4 regions of the Terrabacter sp. RAF57 genome follow, and region 1 is predicted to be linked to each of the others. Evidence: predicted binding sites of a transcription regulator. Region 1 holds the regulator's gene; each other region holds the start of a gene.

Region 1 (3,565 bases):
GTGCACCTCGACCCTCAACAGCTCGTCGAGCCGTGCCCGGTGCGCCTCGCCTGCAGGGTCACCGAGCGACGCGCGGACGGGAAGGAAGAGCCGACCCTCGCCGTCGACCCAGGCGCCCTCGTCGGCGGCTCGACGGTCGGCGCGACCGACGAGCTCGAGCGCCGACTGCAGACGTGCCGCGGCGTGCCCGACCGCGTGACCGGTCACCGCGATGCTCCCCGCGAGCCGTCCGAGGCCGGCGACGACGAGGCCGTAGCGGTCGGCGGCCGCCGAGGAGGCCGCGCCCGACCAGCGCGGCGCGGCGGCGCGACGCCACAGCACGAGCTCCGCGAGTCCGAGGACCCGGAGGCGGTGCTCCTCGAGGCGCCGGCCCACCTCGAGCAGGGACTGCGGCCGGCAGGCCCGGACATCGGCGACGGTCATGGTCAGCGGAGCACCGGCACCCGCCACACCAGGTCTCATCGGGTGCCGCCGGATGACGACGACCGCAGGGCCTGCCGAGACGCGTGCTCGACGGCGTCATAGGTGTCGGCGGCCGTGGCGAGGCAGCGGCCCAGCTCGCGCAGCTCCCAGCGGGTCCCGGCCAGCCGCGCCTCCCACGCCGCAGCGACCTGGCCGAGGCCGCCGGCGACACGACCACCGGGGATCGCCCCACCGAGTGGCCGCAGCTCGTCGGCGATCCTCAGCCGCCGCACCCGCGCCAGCACCTCGCCGACCGAGGCGGCGTCCTCGCGCAGCGCGTCGGTGTCCACGTCGTAGCGCATCCCCTGCTCCCTTCCGAGGACAGCCACGCTAGGCAAGGCGCCCGAGGACTCGAGCCCGTCATCCACAGGGGTCGGGAACGGCAGCTGCGGGCACAGCAGGACGCCGCACCCCGGTCAGGGATGCGGCGTCCGGGGCAGGAACGGCGGGGTCGAAGCGCCGCTACCGCCAGCCGCTGAAGGTGGAGCCAACGCGGCGGATCGGAAGGGCCGGGACGGGCGCAGCCGGACACACGGCATACGTCCTCGGCCGGCCCAGGAGGCCCCGGGTCAGCGACCCGGGACGACGAGCTGCTGGCCGGCGTGGACCGAGCTGGTGCTGAGCGCGTTGGCGATCTGCAACTCGACGACACCCTCGGCCGTGGTGAGCTCAGGCAGCTCGCGGGCGGCGATGCCCGACAGGGTCTGGCCGGACCGGACCGTGATCGTGCGCGGCTCGCCCGTGGCCGACGCGAGCTGACCGGCGAGTCCGACGCCGAGGAGGGAGACGACGCCCGCGACGAGGAGCGTCACGACGAGGCGACCGAAACGCGTCAGGCGCATCGGCGGCCTCGCGGCACGCGCCGCACGAGCGGCCTCCGGCCCGGTGGGGACGAGGACGAGACGGGGCCGACCGGTCGGCTGCGACCGCGCGGGCTCCTCGGTGTGCGGCTGACGAACGGCCTCGAGGACGATGGCGCTCATGGTGACCTCCCCTTGCTCCTGATCTGGCGAACACGTGTTCGATAGAACGTCTGTACGAGTTGTAGCACGTATGTTCGATGAAGTCGAGACACGCATCGAACAGGTGTTTGGCAACTGTGTTCGAACTGCGTAGTCTTTCCTCACACCACAGACCTCACCAGCCACCACTGACACTGGCCCCACACCCAGCGTCACGACGCGGACTGACGAGCCGACGAAGGGGACACCATGGGCGTGACCGAGCTTCCCGATCGCGAGACCGGCGACGGTCTCACCGTCCGCCAGCGGCGGGTGCTCGAGGTCATCCGCAACTCCGTCGACCGGCGCGGCTACCCGCCGAGCATGCGCGAGATCGGCGACGCCGTCGGCCTCGCCAGCCCTTCGAGCGTCTCCCACCAGCTCAACGCCCTCGTCGCCAAGGGCTACCTGCGACGCGACCCGAACCGGCCGCGGGCCCTCGAGGTCGTCTCTCCCGACGCGAAGGCCGAGGAGCTCGGCTACCGCGGAGGCGACCCGACCGTGCCACGTCCACGGGGCGACCACTACGACACCGAGACCGACTCGGGCGACGCGCGCCCCGAGGCCTCCTATGTCCCGGTGCTCGGCCAGATCGCCGCCGGCGTGCCGATCACGGCCGAGGAGGTCGTCGAGGACGTCTTCCCGCTGCCCAAGCAGCTCGTGGGCGAGGGCGATCTCTTCCTACTCAAGGTCACCGGCGACTCGATGGTCGAGGCCGCCATCTGCGACGGCGACTGGGTCGTCGTGCGCCAGCAGCAGCACGCCGAGAACGGCGACGTCGTGGCCGCGATGCTCGACAACGAGGCGACGGTCAAGACGTTCAAGCGCACCGACGGGCACGTGTGGCTCATGCCGCACAACCCTGACTTCTCGCCCATCGACGGCGACCACGCGACGATCCTCGGCAAGGTCACGGCGGTCCTGCGCCGGCTCTGACGACGCGCCGCTCCCCCACCCGACGACGGATGCCGTCGGCGCCCCTCGCGCCGGCGGCATCGTCGCGTCCGGGAGGCGTATCGGACGCGACGGCGCGAGACTCTGACTCGTGAGTCCTGCGAAGGAGACCGCCATGGCACCCGGCCGCACCCGCGACGTCGTCTTCACCTACCGCTACCTGCGCGGCGCAATGATCGCCCTGCTCCTCATGCTGCTCCTCTCGGTGGGCTACCAGTGGTGGTGGGAGACCGACCACTCGTGCTGGCTCGGCTCGATCAGCGCGTACTACTACACGCCGGCGCGGACCGTCTTCGTCGGCTCGCTGTGCGCGCTCGGGGCCAGCCTCATCGCCTACAAGGGGCACTCGCCCGAGGAGGACGTGCTGCTCAACTTCTCGGGCTTCATGGCCTTCGTCGTCGCCATGGTCCCGACGGTGCCGGACGGGCGGTGCGGGCCGAACGCGTACACCCAGACCCCGGCCGAGATCGCCGCGGCCGTGCGCAACAACATCTGGTCTCTCGTCGTCGTCGCCGTCCTCGCGGCCCTCGTGGCCGCCTGGCTCAAGCGCGGCGCGATGACGCGCGCCCCGTCCGACCGGCCTACGGTGCGCTCGATGGTCGTCTCGGCCGTCTGCGGTCTGGTGCTGCTCGCGGAGCTCACCCTCTTCCTCGTGCTGCGCGACCGGTTCATCGCGCTGAGCCACGGCATCGCCGCGGGCACCATGGTGGCCGGGGTGATCGCCGTCATGGTCTTCAGCGCCCTGCGCGCCGAGGAGCGCCACCAAGGCACCACCGGTGGCACCGGCGCGAGCGGAACGCTCTACAAGCGCATCTACATCGCGATCGCGGTCGCCCTGGCCTTCGCCCTGGGGGCGACGGTGCTGACGGCCCTGACGGTGCGCGGCTTCGACCACCTGATCCTCATCGCCGAGGTCATCATCATCGTGCTCTTCGCCGCCTACTGGGGCGTGCAGACCAAGGAGCTGTGGGACCTGCGCGAGGCCGATGGCGCCGAGGCGCGTTCGGCTCGGTCCGTGGCCGAATAGCCTTCAGGACAGCGGCGGTTCGTCACCGAGAGCACCGAGCCACCACGTGCCGGCGTCGCCGTGCTCGACCGCCTCCTCCGGCGTCAGGGTCGCGGTGACCCGGAGCCACGACTCGGCGCGC
Region 2 (3,565 bases), on a different contig from region 1:
CCCGTCCTGCCGGTGGGTCTGCACCGTCGCGCCAGTTCTTGGGGTGGGTGGTGTAGGTGCGGCCGGTGAGGGTGGTCCAGGTGAGGCCGTGCTCGGGGGTCGGGGTGGAGGTCCAGATGCCGTCGGTCTTGAGGTTGTGGTGGAGGCGGTGTTTGGCGTGGAGGTTGCCGACGCGGGTGGGTCCGGTGGGCCAGGGGGTCTCGTGGTCGAGGTCGCAGCGGGTGGCCGGGACGTGGCAGTCGGGTCCGCGGCAGACCCCGTCGACGGCCTGGACGTGCTCGACCATGGCGCGGGTCGGGCGGTAGCTGCGGGTCGGGCGGGACAGGGCCCGGCCGGTGGGCAGCTCGACGGGCAGGGTGGCCCAGACGGATCCGGGGCGGGTGATGATCTCGCGGGCGTGGGTCGCGGTGACCCAGCCGTGGCCGGGCAGCTCGCAGGCGGTGTCGGCCTCGCCGGTGGCGACCTCGAACGGCACGACGATCCACGCCAGCGCCGCCGCCCCACCCGCGACCTCACCGTCCGTCCCACCTTCAGCCTCACCTGACGCGGGTCCGGGGTGGCCGGGTCGGTGCAGCAGGGCGTCGGTGGCGAGGTCGGCGCGGAGCTGGTCGAGGCTGCGGGCATCGCCCGCGCCGCGCAGCCCTCGGGCGGTGGTCTCGAGGCGGTCCATGACGGCGGCGACGCTGGCGGCGTCGGTGGTCACGGTCAGCCAGCCCATCCCGTCGTCGGTGAGCCGGCCGAACACCCCGCGCCGGGCCCTGGCGTGCGCGTGCCGCGCCTGGGCGCCGCGGGCGCCGCGGGCGTCGACCGACGCGACCGCCCGACGCAGCCGGGCGGTGAAGGTCCGCTGCGGCACCGGCTGCCCGTCGCGGGTCGGGGCGAGCACCGCCTGCGCGACCGTCGTGACGTCCGCGTCCGGGAGCTGGGCGGTGTCGGAGGCGACCTGCAGCGCCCGGTGCAGCGACAGCCGACCGTCGCGCAGCGCGTTCAGGACGACCCGGTGCCGGCGGGGCGCGGTGGCCAGGGAGAGCCGGCGGGCGACCTCCCCGGCGCCGACCCCGGTCGCGAGGGCGATCTCCTCGGTGACGACCCGCTCGGGCGAGACCCGCGCGGACACCCGGGCCAGGGCCCCGACCGGGAGGGCGTCGACCTGGTGGGCCTCGATGCCGGCCAGCGCGCCGTACGCGGCGAGCAGGTCGGCCTCGAGGCGCGCCTTGGCGACCTCGAGCGCCTGGATCTCGGCCAGCACCCGCTCCCCGGCCCGCGCCAACCCCTCCAACGCCACCGCTGCCGCCGCGCGCTCACCGGCCGTCACCCGGGCAGCACCACCGGTGCGCCCCTTCCCGCACGCCACCGCAGCACCGGGAACAGAGGCGAGTGCGGCATCCGCGCGCCACCGCTCCAGCACCGGCTCCAGCGACCGGGACAGTCGGCCACGGTCGGCCGTCCACGCCACCCTCAGAGTCCTCCAGCGCCCACCCGCCGGCGCACCGGAGGACTCGACCGGTGACGGGGCGTACGGCACGGCGAGCCTCCTCTCGGCGATCCTTCGGTGCATCACGTAGAACAGGTGTTCGAGATGAGTTCAAGAGCCGCGGCGAATCTGTGGACAACGAATTCGGTTTGCCTGCAGCGCAATCCGACGCTCCGACCGAGAGGCCGGTGGCCCGGGGTGTCCTCCGCGGCGTCCGCGCATAGGGTCTCCGCATGGCGCGCAGGAAGCTCACGGTGACCGGCACCCCGGTCGGGGACATCGAGATCGCGGTCGTCACGCCGGTCGGCACGCGCCGCGGCGACCGGCTCCCGCTGCTCGTCGCCCACGACGGGCCGGAGTACTCCCGCCGGGCCCACCTCCTCTCCGTCCTGCGCGCCGCGACGGAGGCCGGGCGCGTCCCGCCGACCCGCGTCGTCCTGCTCGAGCCGGGCCGGCGCAACGAGCGGTATGCCGCCAACCCGCTCTGGGCGGACGCGCTCACCGAGCACGTGCTCCCGACGGTCGGGACGGCATACGCCATCGACGGGAGGCCGAGCCTCATGGGAGCGAGCCTCGGAGCGCTCGCCTCGCTCCAGGCGGAGTGGTTGCACCCCGGGACGTTCGGAGGGCTCTTCCTGCAGTCGGGGTCCTTCTTCCGCAAGCGCGTCGACGACGAGGAGGAGTTCGAGTTCTGGGACCGCGTGACGACCTTCGTGACCAACGTCAGGCGGGTCCGGCGGCGACGCACCGACGCGCGCATCGTCATGACGTGCGGCACCGCCGAGGGCAACCTGACGAACAACCGCCAGATGGCGCAGACCCTCGCCGCGAGCGGCCACGACGTGTCGTTCACCGAGCTGCCGGGCCGCCACGACTGGCGCTCGTGGGAGGCGGCCTTCGACCCGTACCTGCTCGACCTGCTCGCCCGCCCGGACACCCGCTGACCGGCGACAGATGCCGCGGTTCCTGCAAGGATCGCAGTCGATGACCCGACCCCCGACGGTAGGAGCAGCACGATGACCGACACCGCACAGCAGGACCTGTCCGCCGCATCGAGCACCTCGTCGACGAGGACGCATCTCGTGGGTCTCCTGCTCGGCGCCGAGGAGGACTGGCCCACCGCCTTCGAGGCGTTGCTCGCGCTCGTCGGACCCATCACGACCGACGACGGCGTCACCCACGAGCTGACGAGCGAGCGCCTCACCATCGAGCCGTTCGACCTGCGCCAGCCGGTGCGCACCGAGCTCGTCATCGACCGCCTCGCCTACTGGTACTACCACCCGCGCGAGTGGCTCAAGAAGGCCGCGTTGATGGACGACACCTACCTGCTCAACAGTCCCTTCACCTTCCAGTCCATGGAGAAGCACAGCGCCTACGTCGCCCTGATGCGTCTCGGGCTCAAGGTCCCCGAGACGTGGCTCGTGCCCTACAAGCACCCCGTCGACAACGTCCGCTGGGCCTACACCTCCGCGAAGTACAACCGCCCGTTCGACCTCAAGGCGATCGCCAACCAGCTCGGCTACCCGATGTACATGAAGCCCTTCGACGGCGGCGGCTGGCGCGGTGTCTCCCGGATCAACGACGAGACGGACCTCGTCAAGGCCTACGACGAGTCCGGCGAGATGCTCATGCACCTGCAGTCGACGATCGAGTACGACCACTTCGCCCGGGCCCTGTCGATCGGTCCCGAGACGATGGTCATGGACTTCCGGCCCGAGCAGCCCATGCACAACCGGTATGCCGTGAGCTACGACTTCCTGTCACCGTCGGCCGGCAAGCAGACCGCGGCCATCAGCCGCATCGTCAACGCGATGTTCGGCTGGGAGTTCAACTCGTGCGAGATGCTCGTCAAGGGTGACGACGTCTATCCGATCGACTACGCCAACGCCTGCCCCGACGTCGCCGTCACGTCGCTGCACTACTACTTCCCGTGGGCCATCAAGGCGCTCGTGCGGTGGTCGACCTTCTGCGTCATCACCGGTCGACGAGGCCCGATGGACCTCGAGATGCGCCGCTACTTCGACGTCGCCGACCGGGACGACCTCACCGACGGGGAGAAGCTCGACGAGTTCCTCGCGATCGCCGACGAGT
Region 3 (3,565 bases), on a different contig from region 1:
CCCTTGCGAGCGAGCAGCCCGGCCAGACGTCGGGTCTGGACCTCGGGAGCCAACCCGCGCATCGAGCGCAGCTTCTTGGCCACCAGCTGCTCAGCCCGGAGCCTCTCGTCCCCGGCACCCACCTGACCGAGCGCCTCGTCGGCGATCTCCTGGTCGATGCCCTGCTTGCGCAGCTCGTGCGCGAGCGCGCGCCGGGCCAGGCCCTTGTCCGACTGCTTCGAGCGGACGAGCATCTGGGCGTACGCCTCGTCGTCGATGAGACCGACCTCGGTCATCCGGTCGAGGACCTTCGCCGCCACGTCGTCCTCGCAGCCGCGCTGGCGCAGCTTCTTCTCGAGCTGGGCACGGCTGCGCGGCGCCATGCTCAGCTGTCGCAGGACGATCGCGCGTGCCACCGACTCGGCATCGGCCTCGGGCACGGCCGTCTCGACGTCCTCCGGCGGGGGCGCCCAGTCGGGTCGCTCCCCCACCTCATCGGAACCCCAGCCCGAGCGCGGCTTGGCAGACCGGCGCCCCCGACGGCCGGAGCCGCCGGCACCGCCCGACCGGCCCGGACGCCCGCCGCCGCGGGACCCTCCCGACGAGCCCGACGGGCTCGACCCGTCGGACCGGGTCATGCGTGTGCTCGCGGGCCGCCCGCTCTCATGCCCGGTCGGCTCGGCGCGGACGGGCACGGACCACGGCAGTCCGGACCGGCTCGCACCGGCCTCGGACGCCGACTCCCCCCAACCTGCATCCGAGCCTTCACCCGACGCACCGCCGGCTCGCACCCCGGCCACCCCCTCGGCCTCAGCCAGGGCGGCCGCGGCGCGAGCCAGACGGTCCCGTGCGGTCTCCTCTTCGGAGAGACCCATGGTCAGAAGTCGACAGGCACGTCCGACACCTCGGCGGGCTGGTCGACGCGCGGCCCGACGCCGAGCTTCTCCTTGACCTTCTTCTCGATCTCGTCGGCGAGGTCGGGGTTGTCCTTGAGGAAGTTGCGAGCGTTCTCCTTGCCCTGGCCGAGCTGGTCGCCGTCGTAGGTGTACCAGGCACCGGCCTTGCGGACGAAGCCGTGCTCGACGCCCATGTCGATGAGGCCGCCCTCACGCGAGATGCCGTGGCCGTAGAGGATGTCGAACTCGGCCTGCTTGAACGGCGGGGAGACCTTGTTCTTGACGACCTTGACGCGGGTGCGGTTGCCGACCGGCTCGGTGCCGTCCTTGAGGGTCTCGATGCGACGCACGTCGAGGCGGACCGAGGCGTAGAACTTCAGCGCCTTGCCACCGGTCGTCGTCTCGGGCGAGCCGAACATGACGCCGATCTTCTCGCGGAGCTGGTTGATGAAGATCGCCGTGGTGCCGGTGTTGTTGAGGGCGCCGGTGAGCTTGCGCAGCGCCTGGCTCATGAGTCGTGCCTGCAGGCCCACGTGGCTGTCGCCCATCTCACCCTCGATCTCGGCGCGCGGCACGAGGGCCGCCACGGAGTCGATGACGATGATGTCGATGGCACCCGAGCGGATCAGCATGTCGGCGATCTCGAGCGCCTGCTCGCCCGTGTCGGGCTGCGACACGAGCAGGGCGTCGGTGTCGACACCGAGCTTCTTCGCGTAGTCCGGGTCGAGCGCGTGCTCGGCGTCGATGAACGCCGCGATGCCACCGGCCTTCTGCGCGTTGGCGACCGCGTGGAGCGCGACGGTCGTCTTGCCCGAGGACTCCGGGCCGTAGATCTCGACGACGCGTCCGCGCGGCAGACCGCCGATGCCGAGAGCGACGTCGAGGGCGATCGATCCGGTGGGGATCACCTCGATGGGCGGACGGATGTCGTCGCCGAGGCGCATCACCGCACCCTTGCCGTAGCTCTTCTCGATCTGGCCCATCACCGAGGAGAGGGCCTTGTCCTTGTCCTTTTCCTGCACCGAAGCCATGTCGGTCACCTATCTGCCGTCTGCGTTGCGGTCGTCTACCTTCGACCCGGGCCACGGCCTCGTGCTGCGAGGTCCGCTGTCGGGTCAGACGCTAGGTGCCGGCGCCGACATCGGGAGGATCCACGAGACGGCCCGTGGACGATGCGGGTGGTGGCGCAGGACCTGTGGAGAACACTACCGAACAGGTGTTCGAAGTCCGCACGACACGCCGATCCCGGGTCAGCGTGTCGCTCTCAGCCGCGTCAGCGCCCGGTCGAACGCGGCGTACGCCGGGTCGGAGAAGAGCCAGAACCGCGCCTCGCGCACCCCGACGTGCACCGTGAGCGCTGCCGCCAGCGCCTCGAGCGACACCCCCGCCGCCGCGTCGAGCGGGTAGCCGTAGACCCCGCACGAGACGGCGGGGAAGGCGAGCACCGCGCAGCCGGCGGCGTCGGCGACCTCGACCGACCGCACGTAGCAGCTCGCCAGGAGCTCCGGCTCACCGTCACCTCCCCCTCGCCAGACCGGGCCGACCGTGTGGATGACGTGCCGCACGGGCAGCCGACCGGCGCCGGTGATCTTCGCGTCGCCGGTGTCGCACCCGCCGAGCAGCCGGCACTCGGCGAGCAGAGCCGGCCCCGCTGCCCGGTGGATCGCCCCGTCGACACCGCCGCCGCCCAGCAGGGACCGGTTCGCGGCATTGACGATGGCGTCGGCCGAGGCGTCGCTCGTGATGTCGCCGTGCCGCAGCGTGATCCGCGACAGACCGGGGTCGAGCGACGCCGGCATCAGCGACCGGCCTGACCGCCCTGGGCCCCCCGAGCGACACGGGTGTCACGTCCGAGACGTCGCTCCGGTGGCACGTCCATGTCGACGCACAGCGCTTCCCACACCGCACGCGGCGCCTCGCCGTCGGCGAGGGCCTGAACGACGGTGCGGTTGCCGAGCGCACCCAGCACGTGGTCACGGGCGAGCGACCCGGCATACGCCGCGCCGAACTCGTCGTCCATCAAGGTCCAGAAGTGGCTGATCCGCACCACTGCAGTGTGCCACCCGTGGCACCGGAACCGTTCCACGCGAATCCGTCGTCGGAGCGTTATCGCAACCGGCCGCGGACGTCCGGCGCTGCCGGTATCGTCCTCTCGTCCCGCGCGCAACCGCAGGACGCACCGAACTCTTCAGGGGAGCACACCATGACCGAGCCCACCGAGCCCACCGAGCCCACAGAGCCCACCGAGCCCACCGAGCCCACGCACGGGGCGAGCCAGCCCTACACCTACCCGACGCCCGCCGGAGCGGCCGAGACCGTTCCCGGCGAGGTCACGCTCTCCGACGACCCGCAGCCGCCCACGTCCGGGGGCCGCAAGCGCACGGGTCTGCTCGTCGGTGGCGTCGTCACCGCCCTCATCCTCGGTGGCGCCGGCGCCTTCGCCTTCCAGACGCTGAGCGGCGGCGGTTCGCAGCCCGCCGACGTGCTGCCCGGCGACGCCTACGCCTACCTCCGTCTCGACATCGACCCGTCCGCCGGCCAGAAGATCGCCGCCGTGCGCTTCCTGGGCAAGCTGCCCCAGGTCAAGGACACGCTCGGCGCCGACGACCCCCGCAAGCAGCTGTGGCAGCTCGCCTCGAAGGACGCGAGCAACGACTGCGTCGCCAGGTTCAGCTACGACACGGACATCG
Region 4 (3,565 bases), on a different contig from region 1:
CCGCGCGACCACGCCGGGCCCGGCCTCAGGCGTCGAATCGCGCGCCGCCGGCCTCGTCGATGGGCAGGGTGGCGGTCCAGAGGGCCTGCGAGTCGTGCGGTGGGGTCAGGCCCAGGTGCTCCCAGGCGAGGCTCGAGGCGGCCCGGCCACGGGGGGTGCGGACCATGAAGCCCTCGCGCACGAGGTAGGGCTCGGCGACCGTCTCGACGGTGTCGGGCTCCTCGCCCACGGCGACGGCGAGGGTCGAGAGGCCTACGGGCCCGCCGTTGAAGCGGCGGCAGAGCGCCTCCAGCACGGCTCGGTCAAGGCGGTCCAAACCGCGCTCGTCGACGTCGAAGAGCTCGAGCGCCTGACGCGACGCGGAGTGAGTGACGCGGTCCTCGCCGTGCACCTGGGCCCAGTCGCGGACCCGGCGCAGCAGGCGGTTGGCGATGCGCGGCGTGCCGCGGGATCTCAGGGCGATCTCGCGGATGCCGTCCTCATCGGCGTCGAGCCCGAGCAGGCGTGCCGAACGGTGCAGGATCGTGACGAGGTCGGCCGCGGCGTAGTAGTCGAGGTGGCCGGTGAAGCCGAAGCGGTCGCGGAGCGGCGCGGGCAGCAGCCCGGCACGTGTCGTCGCACCGACGACGGTGAAGGGCGGCAGCTCGAGCGGGATGGCCGTCGCGCCGGGACCCTTGCCGATGATGACGTCGACCCGGAAGTCCTCCATCGCGAGGTAGAGCATCTCCTCGGCCGAGCGCGACATCCGGTGGATCTCGTCGAGGAAGAGCACCTCCCCCTCGGCGAGCGACGAGAGGACCGACGCGAGGTCGCCGGCGTGCTGGATCGCGGGGCCCGAGGTGATGCGGATGGGCTGCTCGAGCTCACCGGCGACGATCATCGCCAGGGTGGTCTTGCCGAGCCCGGGCGGGCCCGAGAGCAGCACGTGGTCGGGCGGCGTGCCACGACGCTTGGCCGCCTTGAGGACGAGTCCCAGCTGGTCGCGGACGCGGGTCTGTCCGGGGAAGTCGTCGAGTCGCTTGGGACGCAGCGCGGCCTCGACCTGTCGCTCGTCGGTGTCGCCGGCCGCGTCGACGATGCGTGCCGTCGCGTCGAAGGAGCCGTCGTCCCAGACGTCCGGCTCGGCCCCGGTGTCGAGCTCCCAGGAGCGGTCGACGCTCATCGGCCGAGCTCCTGCAGCGCGGCCCGCAACAGTGCCGACACCCCGGCGCCGTCGGCCGCGATCGGCGCGATCTTGTCGAGCGCGTCGTCGGCCTGGCGCACGGTCCATCCGAGTCCGACGAGCGCCTCCCTGACCTGCTCGCGCCACGCCTCGCCGGTGTCGAGGTGGACGTGGTCGCTCTGGCCGGCCGAGCCTGGCAGGGCGCCGAGCTTGTCCTTGAGCTCGAGGACCATCCGCTCTGCCCCCTTCTTGCCGATGCCCGGGACCTTGGTCAGCGCGACGAGGTCGCCGGTGCCCAGCGCGACCCGGACGGCGTCGGGCGAGTGGACCGCCAGCACGGCCAGCGCGAGGCGGGGACCGACCCCGGACACGGTCTGGACGGTCTCGAAGACGTGCTTCTCGTCGTCGGTGGCGAAGCCGTAGAGCGTCAGCGAGTCCTCGCGCACGACGAGACTGGTGGCGAGCTCGGTGGGCTGGCCCAGGCGCACGGACGTCGCCGTGGCCGGGGTGGTGTGGACGAGCATGCCGACACCGCCGACGCCGACCACGACCGAGTCGAGGCCGACCTTGAGGACGGTGCCGGAGAGCGAGGCGATCATCGGGGCTGGGCTCCAGGGTGGGGTCGGGCGGTCTGGCCGGTGCGGGTGGGCTGGGTGGTCGCGGCGCGCAGCCGCTGCAGCGGTGGGGCGGCCCCCGGCGGGACCCGACGGGGTATGCCGCTCCCCCGGTTGCCCGTGCGCGCGAGCACCTCGAGCCGCGCCTCCTCGAGGCGGCTCTGCGTGCCTCCGCGCCACACGTGGCAGATCGCGAGGGCGAGCGCGTCGGCGGCGTCGGCGGGCTTGGGCGGGGTGTCGAGCCCGAGGAGCCGGGTCACCATCGTCGTCACCTGCGCCTTGTCGGCGCGGCCGCTGCCGCTGACGGCGGCCTTGACCTCGGTGGGTGTGTGGAGGGTGACGGGCAGGCCGAGCCGCTCGGCCATGATCATGACGATCCCGGTCACCTGAGCGGTGCCCATCACGGTGGAGACGTTGGTGTCGGCGAAGACACGCTCGATGGCCACGGCCTCGGGACGGTGCCGCGCGAACCACTGGCGCATCTCGTCCTCGACGGCGACGAGGCGCTTCGGGGTGGGGTCGCCGGACGGCGTGCGGATGACCCCGACCTCGACCAGCGACAGCTTGCGCCCCGGGACTCCGTCGACGACGCCGACGCCGCAGCGGGTGAGCCCGGGGTCGACCGCGAGGACGCGCACGGCATACCTCCCTGGGGCGTGGGGCTCTGGACGATCCGAACAGGTGTTCGGGACAACGCTAACGGGCCTCCCCCGAAAGGACGGGAGGCACGCCGGTCTCGGCGTGCCTCCTCGTCGAACCTCGGGCGCACGAGCCCTCGGCGCGGTCAGTCCTCGTCGTCGAGCTGTGCGAGGACGTCGTCGGGGATGTCGCCGTTGGCGAAGACGTTCTGCACGTCGTCGCTGTCCTCGAGCGCCTCGATGACGCGGATCATCTTCTTCGCGCCGTCGAGGTCGAGCGGGACCTGGAGGTTCGGGACGAACGACGCCTCGGCGGACTCGTAGTCGATGCCGGCGTCCTGGATCGCCTTGCGGACCGCGACGAAGTCGGTGGCCTCGGAGATGATCTCCCACGTGTCACCGTTGTCGTTGACCTCCTCGGCACCCGCCTCGAGCACCACTTCGAGGATGTCGTCCTCGGAGCCGGCGTCCTTGAGGACGGTCACGACACCCTTGCGGTTGAAGACGTAGGACACGGAGCCCGGGTCGGCGAGCTGGCCGCCGTTGCGCGTCAGCGCAGTGCGCACCTCGGCGGCAGCCCGGTTGCGGTTGTCGGTGAGGCACTCGATGAGCACGGCGACACCGTTGGGGGCGTAGCCCTCGTACATGATCGTCTGCCAGTCGGCCGCGCCCGCCTCGGCACCCGACGCGCGCTTGACGGCGCGGTCGATGTTGTCGTTGGGCACCGACGTCTTCTTGGCCTTCTGGATGGCGTCGTAGAGCGTCGGGTTGCCGGTGGGGTCGGCGCCGCCCTGACGGGCCGCGACCTCGATGTTCTTGATGAGCTTGGCGAAGAGCTTGCCGCGCTTGGCGTCCTTGGCCGCCTTCTGGTGCTTCGTGGTGGCCCATTTGGAGTGGCCGCTCATGCAGTGTCCTCGCGTTCCGGTGACTGGCGTGCACCCGACTGCTGGAGTCGGTGCTCTCTGACGATCGAGACGAACTCGGCGTGGATCCGGCGGTCGGCCCCCACCTCGGGGTGGAAGGACGTGGCCATGAGGTTGCCCTGCCGGACCGCGACGATCCTACCGGCGGCCGGGCCCTCGCTGACGCGGGCGAGCACCTCGACGCCCGGACCGGCCTGCTCGACCCATGGGGCGCGGATGAAGACGGCG

What was found. The regulator LexA, encoded in region 1, represses DNA repair genes until DNA is damaged. The targets are predictions, from matches to a motif close to TCGAACANNTGTTCGA.
Region 2: the regulator LexA is predicted to act here: its motif matches at 1,563-1,578, upstream of AB4Y83_RS18520 (HNH endonuclease signature motif containing protein).
Region 3: the regulator LexA is predicted to act here: its motif matches at 2,084-2,099, upstream of recA (recombinase RecA).
Region 4: the regulator LexA is predicted to act here: its motif matches at 2,450-2,465, upstream of ruvC (crossover junction endodeoxyribonuclease RuvC).

Annotation. Positions count from the first base shown of each region.
Region 1 is NZ_JBFRDT010000004.1:96,278-99,842, forward strand. It holds gene AB4Y83_RS07595 (alpha/beta hydrolase) at 1-423, opposite strand, end outside; gene AB4Y83_RS07600 (hypothetical protein) at 459-764, opposite strand; gene AB4Y83_RS07605 (LysM peptidoglycan-binding domain-containing protein) at 1,032-1,445, opposite strand; gene lexA (transcriptional repressor LexA) at 1,674-2,399, shown strand; gene AB4Y83_RS07615 (hypothetical protein) at 2,509-3,444, shown strand; gene AB4Y83_RS07620 (phosphotransferase) at 3,448-3,565, opposite strand, start outside.
Region 2 is NZ_JBFRDT010000019.1:90,245-93,809, forward strand. It holds gene AB4Y83_RS18520 (HNH endonuclease signature motif containing protein) at 1-1,456, opposite strand, end outside; gene AB4Y83_RS18525 (alpha/beta hydrolase) at 1,708-2,418, shown strand; gene AB4Y83_RS18530 (ATP-grasp domain-containing protein) at 2,491-3,565, shown strand, end outside.
Region 3 is NZ_JBFRDT010000013.1:127,613-131,177, forward strand. It holds gene AB4Y83_RS15660 (regulatory protein RecX) at 1-854, opposite strand, end outside; gene recA (recombinase RecA) at 857-1,906, opposite strand; gene AB4Y83_RS15670 (O-acetyl-ADP-ribose deacetylase) at 2,126-2,674, opposite strand; gene AB4Y83_RS15675 (DUF3046 domain-containing protein) at 2,674-2,922, opposite strand; gene AB4Y83_RS15680 (DUF3352 domain-containing protein) at 3,079-3,565, shown strand, end outside.
Region 4 is NZ_JBFRDT010000003.1:80,635-84,199, reverse strand. It holds gene ruvB (Holliday junction branch migration DNA helicase RuvB) at 26-1,162, opposite strand; gene ruvA (Holliday junction branch migration protein RuvA) at 1,159-1,761, opposite strand; gene ruvC (crossover junction endodeoxyribonuclease RuvC) at 1,758-2,414, opposite strand; gene AB4Y83_RS05330 (YebC/PmpR family DNA-binding transcriptional regulator) at 2,561-3,319, opposite strand; gene pdxT (pyridoxal 5'-phosphate synthase glutaminase subunit PdxT) at 3,316-3,565, opposite strand, start outside.